4 regions of the Paenibacillus amylolyticus genome follow, and region 2 is predicted to be linked to each of the others. Evidence: riboswitches for the same ligand, from Rfam matches in the RefSeq annotation. Region 2 holds a riboswitch; each other region holds the start of a gene.

Region 1 (3,752 bases), 3.2 Mb from region 2:
AACTACAGTCTTGACTTGCAAATCAAAAGATTGGAGTAATTTATCCACACGATTCAATCTGTCTTCAATCTCCATCCGTTGACCATTAACGATGATATTCACTGCACCACTCCCTTTCTGTTCAATCGCTCAGGGCTCAGCGCCTCAATTCCGAGTTCTTCTGAGCTTTTGCCAGCGAGCAACTCAACGATAAGCTTGCCTGTTATCGCACTAAGCAAGATACCGTTGCGGTAATGTCCAAAGGCGGCGAACAACCCGGGTATACTCTTGCAAGCACCTATATAAGGCAGTCCATCGGGAGTTGCCGGTCTTACGCCTGCCCACGCTCGTATAAATTGTGCTTCCTTCATCCCAGGCACCCAGTGGGTAGCCGCTGTTAGCAGCTTCTGAACACCCTGTACAGAAACGTTCAAATCCGTTCTGCCTGGCAGACTGGTTGCCCCAAGCCAAACCTCTCCATTGGCTTTGGGAACAATGTAGATATCCTCTGCATACACCGTTCTATCAGGTCTGTACCCTGCATGTTCATCTGAGAACTGAACGGCGGCTATTTCACCTTTTACCGACCACACAGGCAAGCTCAGATTCACATGTCTCATCAACTCTTCACTCTGTAATCCAGCCGCTATAATGACATGTTTGCATTTCATCTCACCGATCGATGTGGTGATTCCCTGCACGCCGTGTTCGTTTGCTTGCACACGTATATCCTGTATGTCCTCCATAACCCGTGCTCCCAATGCTTGAGCGGATTCAGCATATGCCTTCGTTAGATGGACTGGAAGAATCTCACTCTCGTAAGGTCTGTAATAGGCTCCATACGTATCTCTGTTAAGCCATGATGCCTCCTGTTGCACAACGGAACGATCCCACCACACCTCATCAGCAGAATCAGACAACGCAAACTTCCGATTGTCCTTGTAACTACTTAATTCACTGTATGAACGAAAAGGAGTTAGGAATCCCTGACGTTGCAGACCAACCTCTACCTTGCTGAGTGTAGCCATTAGCACCTGTTGCTCGATAAGTAACTGTCTACTCTGCCTGGCGAGCTTAGCCATCAAAGGATGAGCAAAATCCTCACTATCTGCCGCCAGCATTCCAGCCGCCGCACAAGAAGTGCCTCCCGCAATCACCGAACGCTCCAGCAACAGCACATCCTGTCCACGGGAAGCAAGCTCATACGCAATGGCACAACCAACAACGCCTCCTCCTACAATAATCGTTTCTGCATGAATTTTATCCGGTTTATCAGTAACGATCTCTTTCATCCTCTCATCTCCTTGATTCAGCGCCTCAGACTTTCTGTAGCCACGATAGACTGCCTTAATAATGCAGCCGCCCGATCCGGGGAATCACTCGCCCATACATTCGAGATCACAGCGACTCCCTGTGCGCCTGCAGAGCGAATAGCGTGAATGTTTCCCGGTTCGATGCCCCCAATCGCCATGACAGGAATGGAGACACCAGAGCACACTTCAGCCAGAGCATATAATCCTCTTGGTTCAAGATCAGGCTTACTGTTGGTTGAGTAGACATGCCCGAAGAAAAGGTAATCGGCTCCCCGTTCTTCAGCGATTTTTGCCTCATCGATTGAATGAACAGATACACCCAGACGAATTCGCTGGATATTGCTTATAACAGCAGGGTTGTAGTTACGTATAGCCTCTTGCCCCCAATGTACACCGCCATAGATGTCATTCTGTGATGGCAGTTCTGAACCATTGATAACGATGCGACAAGACGGAACGCCAACACCACGCAGACTTTCAGCCCAACCGATCTTTTGTTGCCACGAGAGTTGTTTCTCTCGTATATGGATGTAGTCCACCCATGGCCAAACGTCCTTTGCAACTTTTACAAAAGATGCTTGATTCCCTACACCCGTAGATACAACATGCAGTTCAAATGATCCGTGTACACGTTCATGAGAAATTACCGTACTTTTCATCTCCTTCCATGCGTGAATGCTATGAAAACACAAAAAAGCCACTCCCGTAGGGGAGTGGCTGCGTATTAATTATAGGACCAGATGACTGACTGATACATACAGTTCATTTCGTGCAATAAAGCTATAGACCTTATAGCCATAACGTTATACACGCAACTGCATGTTTCAATTTACTAAGCAAGACGGTTGAATTCTTTCGAATTGCCGTTTGCTCACGTCATTCACTGAAACGCGCTCGCCACTTCCCTACGCTGGTATGATCCAGATCAGGTGCAAAGGGTCCGGAATCGCATTCTTCCATCTCAGCCACATCGTGCGGCCCCCCTAGTGTTCATATGAAGTTGTAGCCTATGTTACCATAGAAGGATTTTTTTGTCACCGTTCATTTCTATTAAGCGTTGCTTGAATTGTCTAGTTTTTCTCAGACCATTCTTCAACATTCCATGTTTTGGTAACCCAACCCTCGTAGAAATCAGGTTCATGAGATACCAGCAACACCGTTCCCTTGAATTCTTGCAAGGCACGCTGTAACTCAGCTTTAGCTGTGACATCCAAATGGTTCGTCGGCTCATCGAACAGAATCCAGTTGCTTTCACGCATCAAGAGTTTGCATAGACGAACCTTGGCTTGCTCTCCACCACTCAGCATGTTAAGCGGACGGGTAATGTGCTCATTTTTCAACCCGCAGCGAGCGAGATGACCCCGGACTTCATTTTGGGTCAAATGTGAAAACTCATTCCACACATCCTCAATAGGCGTGATATTCCCAGCACGAACTTCCTGCTCAAAATAGGCCGTTTCGAGATAATCTCCCAAGAAAGTCTTTCCACTGAGTGGAGATATTTTTCCCAGGATGGTTTTCAGCAGAGTTGATTTACCCACACCATTACAACCTACGATGGCAATTTTTTCACCACGTTCAATTGTCATTGTCATTTTAGGCAGCAAAGGATACGTATATCCAATTTCAAAATCAATGCCCTCAAAGACCGTTTTGCTGCTCGCGCGGGCATCCTTGAATTTGAACGTTGGTTTGGCCGCTTCATCTGGACGATCAATACGTTCAATTCTGTCCAGTTGCTTCTCCCGGCTCTTCGCTCGACCAGAAGTTGAAGCACGTGCCTTGTTACGCTGAATGAAATCTTCCTGTTTCTTGATGTACTCTTGCTGTTTCTCGTACGCATCAATATGCTGGGCTTTATTCATATCAGCCATCTCAAGGAACTTGTTATAGTTCGCTGCATATCGCGTTAATTTGGCAAATTCCAAATGATAAATGACATTTACGACTTCATTCATGAATTCCGTGTCATGGGAGATTAACAGAAACGCGTGCGGGTAGTCCTTCAGGTAACGTGACAACCATTCAATGTGTTCTACATCCAGATAGTTGGTCGGCTCATCCAGCAAAAGAGCTGTAGGTTTCTCGAGCAGAAGCTTGGCAAGAAGCACCTTGGTACGTTGCCCACCACTTAGAGCTGCGACATCCCGATCAAGACCAATTGCGGACAAACCAAGACCATTGGCCATCTCTTCCACTTTTACGTCAATCAGATAAAAATCGCCCTGTTCCAGTTGTTCCTGAATATCGCCCATTTCTTCCAGCAACTGCTCCAGCTTATCTGGATCTGCATCTGCCATCTGGTCCGTAATATTCATCATTTCTTTTTCTAATTCAAGCAACGGAAGGAATGCATCCTTAAGCACGTCACGAATAGTTTTGCCTGGGGTAAGCTTCGTGTGCTGATCCAGATATCCATAACGTACCTTAGGTGTCCATTCTACTTTTCCACTATCTTTA
Region 2 (3,752 bases):
AGAATACATACATGACATAAAACTAAAAAAAGCCGTTCTTCTCTGCAATGACAGAGAGAAACGGCTTTATCTCTATTTCAGACTGCCCAGCTTGCGCTGTACCGGCGCCTAGGAGCGTGTCCGATATTCCTCGGCCTTTTCCTGCATCCCGGCAGCTACAGCCCCATTCTCGGACAACCCTTTGTCTGCGGCAAAGGCACGAATGTCCTGCGTAATGCGCATGCTACAGAACTTTGGTCCGCACATGGAGCAGAAATGAGCTTCCTTGGCCCCTTCTGCTGGCAGCGTCTCGTCATGGTAGGATAATGCCCGTTCCGGGTCCAGTGACAGGTTGAACTGGTCCCGCCAGCGGAACTCAAAACGTGCCTTGGACAATGCGTCATCGCGGCGTTGAGCACGCGGATGGCCTTTCGCCAGATCGGCGGCATGAGCTGCGATCTTGTAGGCGATGACCCCTTCCCGCACATCATCCTTGTTGGGCAGGCCCAAATGTTCTTTTGGCGTAACATAACAGAGCATGGACGTGCCGAACCAGCCAATCATGGCTGCCCCAATGGCGGATGTGATGTGATCATATCCTGGCGCAATGTCGGTCGTTAGCGGCCCAAGTGTGTAGAACGGTGCTTCTTTACAGATCTCCATCTGCAAGTCCACATTCTCCTTGATCTTATGCATCGGCACATGACCCGGGCCTTCGATCATCACCTGCACATCATGCTTCCATGCGATCTGCGTCAGTTCCCCAAGCGTGGCCAGTTCCGCCATCTGAGCTTCGTCATTCGCATCGTAGATACTGCCTGGACGAAGTCCATCTCCCAGTGAGAACGCCACATCATACCTTTTCATAATCTCGCAGATTTCTTCAAAATGGGTGTACAAAAAATTCTCCTGATGATGCGCAAGGCACCATGCTGCCATAATGGAACCACCCCTAGACACAATACCTGTCATTCGCTTGGCGGTCATGGGGATATAACGCAGCAGTACACCTGCATGAATCGTAAAGTAGTCCACGCCCTGCTCTGCCTGCTCAATGAGTGTGTCACGGTACAACTCCCAGGTCAGCGCTTCCGCTTCGCCATTCACCTTCTCCAGCGCCTGATACAGCGGCACCGTACCAATCGGCACAGGTGAATTGCGGATAATCCATTCCCGGGTGGTATGAATGTTTTTGCCTGTGGACAGATCCATCACCGTATCCGATCCCCATCGTACCGCCCAGGTCATCTTCTCCACCTCTTCCTCAATGGAAGAAGATACAGCAGAGTTACCTATGTTGGCATTGATCTTCACGTGAAAATGACGACCGATCAACATCGGCTCACTCTCCGGGTGATTGATGTTGGATGGCAGAATGGCCCGTCCACTCGCCAGCTCCTGTCTCACAAATTCCGGCTCCACGCCTTCACGAATGGCGGCGAATTCCATCTCAGCCGTAATGACTCCCTGTCTCGCGTAGTGCATCTGAGTCACGCAGCGTTCTGGCTGTGCCCGCAGCGGTTTGCCACGTAATCCGGGGTACTCTTCAGCGCCGGCTCTCTTCCCTCCGGGTTTCAGTCCGTTATCCTCCGGTTTAACTGTACGGCCCTGATAAGCTTCAACATCGCCGCGCTCTGTGATCCAACGTGTGCGCAGGGATGGCAGACCTGCGCGGATATCCGCATGAAATTCGGGATCGGTCATCGGGCCGCTCGTATCGTAGACACGCAGCGGTTCGTTATGCTCCACCCCTTGGGGAGTATTCGTGTCATGAAGGGCTATCTCACGCTCCGGTACAGCAATGTCCGGCCGTGAGCCCTGAATGTAGACTTTGCGGCTGCCCGGAAAGGGCTGGACCCGTCCGGCCGCTCCTGTTTCTTTTTCCACCTGCTGATCGTTATGTCCCTGCTCCGTCGCTTGTTGTCCCGTTTGATTTCCTGTACTCATGTTCGCTTGTCTCCTCCTCAGTGTTCGTCGCTTGTTTGGTTGGTTTGATCATTAGCTCGCTTACGTACCTGTCCCAAATCATGCGCAATGCAGAGAAGAAAGAGCGATCCTACACCAGACCAGGGGAGACACTTTTCATGTACAGTTAACAACAGACGGAGGCTGCCACAGATCATGGATCTATGGTGACTTCTCTCTCATCATCCAAGCCCACTTTTGCAGGTTAGTGAAAAAGAAGCCCATAGAGTCCGCACTATATCGCCCGTTCCCTGTATATAAAAAAGCCGGCCCCCGAAGGAACCGACTTTTATGTCCATCACCAATAATGCACCTTTACGCAGCTCCTTAACAGAGCCCTACAAGGGTCACATCATGTGGTGGTTTGTGGTCATATCGCCGATTACTTCCCTACGCTGGTATGATCCAGATCAGGTGCAAAGGGTCCGGAATCTCATGCGATTCCGTCTCAGTCCGGACAATTCGGACTCCCCCAGTAACGTTAATTAGTTGCAGCTTACATAAGCCGCCGTTCATATTCAATGAAGCTGGCCCCGCTGGGCCGTCCATTACAGAGTAGCGCAACCGGAACATAAAAACAACCTTTATATTCCAAATGATCAAACTCTATTGGAGAAAAAACTTACATCAACATCAGGATAACATGAGCCCCATTTGCGTAGCAGCATCCTTCAACACAGGTGCGTATTCATGCAATGTCTCCTGCGAAAGTCGGCTGACAGGTCCTGAGACCGAGAGGGCAGCTGCAATATTGCCTCTGCGATCCATAATCGGTACAGATACCGCGGCAGCTCCCGGCTCACGTTCCTCGTAACTTGTGGCATATCCGTTATCCCGGATATCTCCCATCTGCGCTAAATACACCGCGGGATCAATAAACACCGGCCATTCCGGCCCGTTCATCAGTTCTTCACGATCCTCGTCCGTGGCAAACGCCATCAGGACTTTGCTGGAAGCCCCCACAGATAGCGGGAGTCTAACACCAACGGGAGCAACTCGGCGGATCGCCTGATCACTTTGCACCGCCTGAATACGAATCCGTTCACTCCCATCACGCAGGTACAGACTCACGGTCTCCCCCAATCGATCTCTCAGTCGCTCCATCGCAGGCAACAGCAGAATAGCGGGATCATCACTGCGGGACATATGAGCTGACAGCTCCCAGATTCGGATGCCAAGTCGGTACTTCTCTGTTGCTGCATCGCGGATCACGAACCCTCGATCCTCCAGCGTAGCCATCAAACGGTGGACTGTACTTTTGTGCAGGCCGATCTGGCTGGCAATTTCGGTGAGTCCCAGATCACTGCGTGTGGTAAAACATAATAATATATCCAGCGCCCGTTCCACAGCCCGGACGGTTAACTTGCGATCTTCCATGGCATAATGCCCTCCTCATGTTTCATCACATGAAACTTGGTTACATAAATTATATGAGAAACGGTCTCATCTGTAAACCAAAAAGAGCCAAAATCAAAATAGGCCAACCTGAAAATTTTTCCTTTTTATAAGACTTAATCCCCTGTAATTTACACACTAAGGTAATGTTACCCATATATCTTAAGAACTATATAACAATTGCGTAACAAATGCCCTCAATCAATTGACTTTGACTATATTGGAACATACGATAATGATATATTACATTAAGATATCGCTCTGAAGCAGGCTCTGAAATCGACGCAATTCTCTTTACATGTCGTTGTTATCTTCAACTGAACTTCAAAGGAGGGGCATTCATGTATCAATCATCCCAGAGCGAAGCCCCGCTGCAAACAAAAGTGTCCGATCTGCCCTCTTCCCTATCACCG
Region 3 (3,752 bases), 260 kb from region 2:
AAGTTCCTCATTTCATCGTTTTGATTTGTAGAAAATGGGCAACAGCATGTTAACGACAATGTGACAATGAACTGATTGAAGATGCTGCTGAAATTGTGCATAAGATATGTTTTTTTTTTTTGATTGTAACTACTGTATTTACATCTAATTTCTGTCTAAGTATTATCCAACTTTTCTGTTGCCTCCATGACGATGACGCCGTATGTTAAACCGTTTCTCCAGCCAGGCAATCAGTACAAACAAAACGATCCCAAGCAGGGATAACAGCACAATAGCGGCAAACATCGCATCCGTGTTCATGTTGCTGGACATGCGGCGGCTGAAGTATCCGAGACCTTTGCTGCCACCGAGCCATTCACCAATCGTTGCCCCAACCACGCAGTACACCACTGACATCTTTAACCCGGAGAAAAAAGAGGGAAGTGCCAGCGGAACCTGGAGTTTGCGAAAAATATCCCACTTGCTGGCGCCCATGGTGAGCAGCAGTTCACGCTGCTCTGGATCGCCTTGGCGGAGTCCATCGTAGGTACTGACTACAATGGGGAAGAATGCGATTAAGAATACCACCGCGACTTTGCTCCACAACGTGTAACCAAACCACAAGATAAATACGGGGGACAAGGCGATCAGCGGGATGGTTTGACTGATCACGATGAAGGGATATAGGGCCTTTTCAATCGATCGGTTCATATGCATGCCTGTTGCCAGAGTAATTCCAGTCACTATGGACAAGACAAAACCAACAATAACCTCCATAAAGGTAGCAGGTAGATGGATAGTCAACAGCAGACGACGATGCTCAACCAGTGAGCTTACGATGGCCGTGGGTGCAGGAATGATGAAGGAGGGCACCCATCCCATACGCACAATCACTTCCCAGATCGCCAGTAAAAAGAACATGAGCAGAATAAACAAACCATATTGGGAAAACCATTTCGAGAGCCACTTTGAACACCACGTCCAAACGCTAACCTCAGCTCTATCATTTTGCATGTAATTGTTCCTCCAGTTGTTGCCTCATCTGCACGAGAGCTGGTTCGTAGATCATGTCCGAATGCCTTGGGCGTGGTAAAGGAACCGTCATCTCCCGCAACTGCTGACCTTGCCCCCCTGGAGTTAACAGAATGATACGGTCACTTAACAGCAGGGCTTCCTCGATGTCATGGGTAATGAACAGCACGGTTTGTCCAAAGTCCTCCCACAGCTCCAGCAACCAGCGATGCATTTCTCGTTTGGTTAAGGCGTCGAGTGCACCGAAGGGTTCATCCAGCAACATGAGCTGCCCGCCTGTAAGCAAGGTACGCAGCAATGCCACCCGCTGCCGCATGCCGCCGGATAACTCATCTGGATAGGCCTGCTCATAACCGGACAAGCCGAACCTTGCCAATCCTGCGATGATATCGGCTCGTAGTTTGTCCTTGTCCTGTCGGCCTGGTGCAAGCTCGGCAGGTAGCATGCAGTTCTCCATGACGGTACGCCAGGATAACAGCAGATCTTTCTGCGGCATATAGGCGACTCGTCCGAGCCGTTGTCCTTGCGGGACATCAGCTATATCGATGGTGCCAACGGTTGGCTCATGCAAGCCTGCGAGCAGCTTGAAGAGTGTGCTTTTACCTGATCCGCTGGAGCCGATGAGCGAGACAAATTCTCCTTGTTGAACCTGAAGTGACACATTGACGAGCACAGGGGACTCTTTTTTTTCGGGAAAAGCAAAGCTTACGTTGTGAATGGTTACATGGTTATCCATCTGATCCTCACCCCCTTGATGTCAGACTACTGCAATAACAACGGCATCCTATACTCTGCAAAAGGAACAAAAAAGACCCACCCATTTCCGGAGAAATGAGTGGGTCTGTAAGTTAAATCCGCAATTTATCTTCACATACATGAAAAATTCCGCTTACTAAAAGGCCGCTCCACTTCCCTCCGCTGGTATGATCCAGATCAGGTTCAAAGGGTCCGAATAGTCATATTCGTCTCAGCCGCAAGGCTCCCCTAGTGCAAAAGTTCAAGATATGCAGTTGTGTGTTCAGCATATATCACTTGAACATGAACTGTAAAGAGGCAGCATGATGGAATTCTTGAGATGAACTTGGAGTCAGACCCGAACAACTGAACAATTTACCTGGGCTCCCTAACCCGATATAATAGTGGTGGCGCATATTGGCCGGATCACAAATGCAGGTGGGATTGTTCTCCCTCCTAGGCAGAATGGGGACCCGAGTTGAAAACGTTCAAAAAAGTATATATTGAGATCACGAGTATCTGCAATCTGGCATGCAGCTTCTGTCCGCAGACACAGCGTGCCAAAGGATTCATTGACCCTGAAGTCTTCAACAATATACTGGATCAAGTTAAACCACACACCAATCATATTTATCTACATGTCAAAGGCGAACCCTTGTTGCATCCCAAAATAGATCTGTTGCTCGATTCCGCACATGAGAAGGGACTCAAGGTGAACATTACAACGAATGGTACACTGCTGCCCAAGACTCAGCATAAATTGCTTGGCAAACCAGCGCTGCGGCAGATGAATTTCTCCCTGCACAGTTTCGATGGGCATGAAGGTTCAACAGACCGTGACGGATACCTGCGTCATATTTTGTCCTTTGTACACGAGGCCGTTAAGCACAATGTCATCATCTCATTTCGGTTGTGGAATCTGACACAGGATAACTTCACAAATGCTCAGATGAATCGAAATCGGGAGACCCTTGAAGTATTGGAACGTGAGTTCAATCTGGATTTCCGCATTGAGGAAAAAGTAGTTCCAGGTAGCGGGGTCAAAATTGCCCCGAATGTATACCTGAATCAGGACCATGAGTTCCAGTGGCCAAGTCTGGATGCACCTGAAGATGACGGTAAAGGCTTTTGCCATGCACTTCGCGGTCAGGCAGCTGTGCTTGTAGATGGAACGGTGGTTCCATGCTGTCTCGATGGCGAGGGTGTGATTAACCTGGGTAATGTGCACGAGAAGTCATTCTCGGAGATTATTGAGGGTGAGCGAGCGAACAATCTGGTATATGGCTTCTCCAAGCGGGAAGCTGTGGAAGAGTTGTGTCGAAAGTGCGGTTATCGTAAGAGATTCGGAGCCTGATATTTTATAACAGCAAGCCAGAAGACATTCAAGATCACACATTTGGAGACAAATGTAGTGGTCTTTCTTTGTTATTGGGGATTAAGTGAGGGGTACCAACGTTACAAATGAGCATACCAGAGGTTGATATGAGCATATTGCTTGAGAGACCTAGCATGCAAAAAATGCCGATATGACAGGGATTGTACGATGTCATGATATATCTGATCTAATGATTATTCTAGTTACCTTCCTTATTTGGTAGGATTAGGTTGTGGTTCGGACAGAGGTGCACCTCTGGCGAACTTCCAGTACAAGCCCAGACTGTACACTACCAAAAAACGAGAGAATAAGGGAGGAATAAAGTTATGAAAAAAATGTTGACGTTGTTACTGTCCGCTGGTTTGGTTGCTTCTATATTTGGTGCAGTTCCGGTTGCGGCTGCGCCTACGGTTGTAAATTCAACTATTGTTGTTCCAAAGGGCACGACCTATGATGGTCAAGGCAAAACATTTGTAGCTAATCCTTCCACACTGGGCGACGGATCTCAAGCAGAAAATCAGAAGCCAGTCTTCCGTCTGGAGGCAGGGGCCACGCTCAAAAACGTAAACATTGGATCACCAGCTGCTGATGGTGTTCACTGTTATGGCAACTGTAATATATCGAATGTGGT
Region 4 (3,752 bases), 2.9 Mb from region 2:
CCTGGGATGTGGTAAACGAGGCGATTGCGGATAGCAATGGTGATGCCAACGGTTTACGTAAAAGTCCCTTTTATGAACTAATCGGTCCGGATTACATTGAGAAAACCTATGAATTCGCTCGTGCAGCCGATCCGAATGCCAAATTATATTACAACGAATACTTCACGGAAATCCCTGAGAAAAGAGAGCATATGTATCAGTTGGTCAAACGACTGAAAGAGAAAGGGCTCATCGATGGTGTGGGTTTGCAATCCCACTATAACCTGGAATCCCCGTCCATCAAGGAAATTGAAAAAACGATCAACATGTTCGCCGAACTTGGATTGGATATTCAGATCACGGAACTGGATGTGGATAGCGGAATTCCATTTGGTGAAGAGATGTCCGATGAAGTTGCAGTAAAGCAGGCGTATCGATATAAGGAACTGTTGGATTTGTACAAAAAACACAAAGACCACATTTCTTCAGTTACCTTATGGGGACTCCAAGATGAGAAGTCTTACAACAACCAGGCTATGCTGTTTGATTCAGCCCTGAAGGCCAAAAAGGCATACTGGGGACTCGTGGATGAATCCAGTTTGCCTGTGTTGACGCAGAGAGCCGTCTCACTTTCGGGTAAACCGGATATCAAAAAACAGACACAAGATCCGCTCTGGAACAAAGCGGTGTCTACTCCACTGAAGGGTGACTCTACGGGATCAGCCAGTTTCCGCACCTTATGGGATCATAGTAACCTGTATATCCTCGTGGATGTTCAGGATGCGAAGGCAGATGTGAATGACAGAGTAGATATCTTTGTTGATCTCAATAATGGCAAGACCACTTCATATGAAGCAGATGACCGACATGTAATCATTAAGCGGTCGGGCAAAGCTGAGGGTGTGGAGCAGCGTTCATATCGTGTACGCGAGACCAAAGCCGGATATCAGGTTGAATTGTCCATTCCGTGGGGTGGTATCCAAGTCGGATCAGAATATGAAGCCGGATTGGATATCCGTGTGACTGATGGCGGTTCAAGTGGGACACAACCTTATAATCCACTGTACTGGAATGATCGAACACAATCTCAGGAACAGGATACAAGCAAATACGGCGTGATTCAACTCGCCCCTATGCCCAAATCTGCACAAGCTGTGCAAGGGATTGTTCAGATTGATGGGAAGAAAGACACATCATGGAATAAGGCTGCACCATTTGAAGTAAAACGGTTGAACCAGAGCGAAGGTGCAGAGGCAGTGGCTCGCGCAATGTGGTCAGGTGAGTATCTATACCTGCTGATCGACGTCACTGATCCAAACATCATTACAGATAGTATCAACCCATGGGATCAGGATTCGGTTGAGATTTTCCTGGACGAGAATCACCAGCGCACACCGTATTTTCAATATGATGATGCCCAGTTCAGAATCAGTGCAGACAATGTGGGAACCTTTGCAGGGGGTGCCTCACCTGGACGCCTTGTAAGTGCTGTGAAGAAAACAAATAAAGGATATCTCGTAGAAGCCAGAATTCATTTACAATCATTGACGCCCAAAGCAGGAAATGTTCTCGGTTTCGAGCTCCAAATTAACGACAACCAGGGCGGAGGTAAGCAGAGCGTAGCCAAGTGGAATGATACGACCAATGAGAGCTGGAGAAATACTTCCCAGTACGGAATACTCACTTTTGTCGGAAAGAACAAACTCGGGCATTAAACCATCGGCAGTAGTTGCAAGAATAGAAACCATCATAACAGTGGCTGAAACTCAACCATTGTTGTGATGGTTTTCATCGTTTACATACGTCACCAAAGGTGATGAGGGGCGATACAATCTTCCTTGACTATATTTAACAGCCCTTGATATACTAAATGGATGTTATTTTATCTTTTATGGGAATAGGAAAGTAATCAACTACATACAACCGTTTGCGAGGGAGCCTTAACCGGCTGAGAGGGTGTTAAACCGACCTTACCTGATTTGGATAATGCCAACGTAGGGATGCAACGATGAAACGCTTTACTTGGGTAGCTCATGCGAACCCCCTTGTTTTAGTGTATTTGTCTGCGAAACATCCTATGGATGTTTCGTTTTTTTGTTTTTAAATACGTACATTATGAATTGGAGGAACACATGTTGACTATTTCAGAGAGACTATATCAGGCAGCACAGCCTGTGTGGAAGGAATGTCTTGAGCATCCCTTTGTTAAAGGAATCGGAGATGGTTCCTTAACGGTTGAACAATTTCGTTATTATTTGCTGCAAGACTACTTGTACCTGTTCGATTATGCCCGCGTATTTGCACTAGGTATTGTCAAGTCGCACGACCCCAAATTGATGCAGTTTTTTAGTGAAAACGTAGATAACATCCTGAATGGTGAAATGAAAATTCATCGTTCTTATATGGAGCGATTAGGAATTACAGAGGATCATGTTTTCCAGGTAAAACCTGCCCTGAAAAATGCAGCCTATACTAACTATATGCTCTCTGTTTCCCATGCGGGAGGCATAGCAGAAGTACTTGTATCCATTCTGGCCTGCTCATGGAGCTATGCAGAGATTGGTCAAGTCCTTGCCCAAAAGCCAGGTGCAGCTGATCATCCTTTTTACGGAGAGTGGATCACAGGATATGCTTCCTCTGAATACAACAGCAACAATCAATCCCTAGTGACGTTAACGGATAAGCTATTAGAAGGCTGTAGCGAGGGAACGTACCAACGGATGGAGGATATTTTCGTGATGTGCAGTCGCTTTGAACTTGATTTTTGGGAGATGTCATGGAGGCTGGAGTCTTGAGTTCACTGGTAAAGTAGAGAGCAGCTAATCAAGGTGAGTACAGAATAATCAGAACATGTTAGCCCAAAAATACATGATTAAACATTTGAACAACAAGCCCTGATATAATAAGCAAATAGCAACTATCTATTTTCTGGAGGTGAGGCTATTGAAAACAATCGGAGTAGGATTCTTACATGGTACGGCTCTATGCAAAGCCAGTGAAGGATATGGCAATGCTTTGCATAGAGCCTGGGAATAATCACATTGCCAACGACGAATCGTAATATTCCACTAACTGGCTTTGCACCTTATTGATCTATTAAATAAGGAGTGAGGCCCATGAAATATTCAAAAGCCGAGTCTATTTTTCCAGAAGAATTGTTACGTATCATTCAGGAATACGTTCAAGGGGAATTGGTTTATATCCCAAAACCCAAAGAGGCGCACCTGAAATGGGGCGAGAAAACAGAGAGCAAGAGCAGGGTCTCTGCTCGAAACGCTGAGATTAAATCCTTATTCCGCAATGGAGTCAGGATAGAGGAGTTAGCGGATCGGTATTTCTTGTCCTGCGAAAGCATAAAGAAAATAGTCTATACAAAAAACTAATCAAGGAACTAGTGAAATCCGCTAACTCGTCGTATCGACGGTTTAGCGGATTTTGTGCAAAGATGACTTAAGTCATCTTATACATAGTAACCGCACCTCTAAATCGATAGACTCAAGTTATGGTTGTTGTGATAAAGGACGGCCGGACCATACAAAGAGGGGTAACGAATGAACGAAATCATAAAAAAGAAACTGCTGGACAAAAATGAACTGCTCATTAACATGGTGATTGAACGTGTAAAAAGAGATTTTCTAGAGGATATCGCCATTATTGGGCTTACTGGTTCATTTAGCACCGAGGACTTTCACGAGAAGAGCGATCTTGATTTAATTATCATTAATAATACAGAAAAGGGATGGGAAATATCTGACTGCTTCATCTTGGACGAC

The links. Region 2 has a riboswitch for thiamine pyrophosphate ahead of thiC (phosphomethylpyrimidine synthase ThiC). Riboswitches for the same ligand answer to the same signal wherever they lie in the genome.
Region 1: it holds a riboswitch for thiamine pyrophosphate, as region 2 does, so the genes downstream of both, V6668_RS17690 (thiamine phosphate synthase) here and thiC (phosphomethylpyrimidine synthase ThiC) in region 2, are expected to answer to the same signal.
Region 3: it holds a riboswitch for thiamine pyrophosphate, as region 2 does, so the genes downstream of both, V6668_RS04635 (ABC transporter ATP-binding protein) here and thiC (phosphomethylpyrimidine synthase ThiC) in region 2, are expected to answer to the same signal.
Region 4: it holds a riboswitch for thiamine pyrophosphate, as region 2 does, so the genes downstream of both, tenA (thiaminase II) here and thiC (phosphomethylpyrimidine synthase ThiC) in region 2, are expected to answer to the same signal.

The regions. Positions count from the first base shown of each region.
Region 1 is NZ_CP145892.1:3,985,781-3,989,532, forward strand. It holds gene thiS (sulfur carrier protein ThiS) at 1-102, opposite strand, end outside; gene thiO (glycine oxidase ThiO) at 99-1,271, opposite strand; gene V6668_RS17690 (thiamine phosphate synthase) at 1,289-1,951, opposite strand; TPP riboswitch at 2,178-2,287, opposite strand; gene V6668_RS17695 (ABC-F family ATP-binding cassette domain-containing protein) at 2,363-3,752, opposite strand, start outside.
Region 2 is NZ_CP145892.1:754,570-758,321, reverse strand. It holds gene thiC (phosphomethylpyrimidine synthase ThiC) at 109-1,926, opposite strand; TPP riboswitch at 2,315-2,428, opposite strand; gene V6668_RS03520 (IclR family transcriptional regulator) at 2,578-3,321, opposite strand; gene V6668_RS03515 (alpha/beta hydrolase) at 3,681-3,752, shown strand, end outside.
Region 3 is NZ_CP145892.1:1,017,160-1,020,911, forward strand. It holds gene V6668_RS04630 (ABC transporter permease) at 163-993, opposite strand; gene V6668_RS04635 (ABC transporter ATP-binding protein) at 983-1,747, opposite strand; TPP riboswitch at 1,905-2,007, opposite strand; gene V6668_RS04640 (radical SAM/SPASM domain-containing protein) at 2,225-3,100, shown strand; gene V6668_RS04645 (pectate lyase) at 3,448-3,752, shown strand, end outside.
Region 4 is NZ_CP145892.1:3,642,466-3,646,217, forward strand. It holds gene V6668_RS16175 (endo-1,4-beta-xylanase) at 1-1,694, shown strand, start outside; TPP riboswitch at 1,901-1,998, shown strand; gene tenA (thiaminase II) at 2,112-2,774, shown strand; gene V6668_RS16185 (CD3324 family protein) at 3,096-3,362, shown strand; gene V6668_RS16190 (nucleotidyltransferase domain-containing protein) at 3,531-3,752, shown strand, end outside.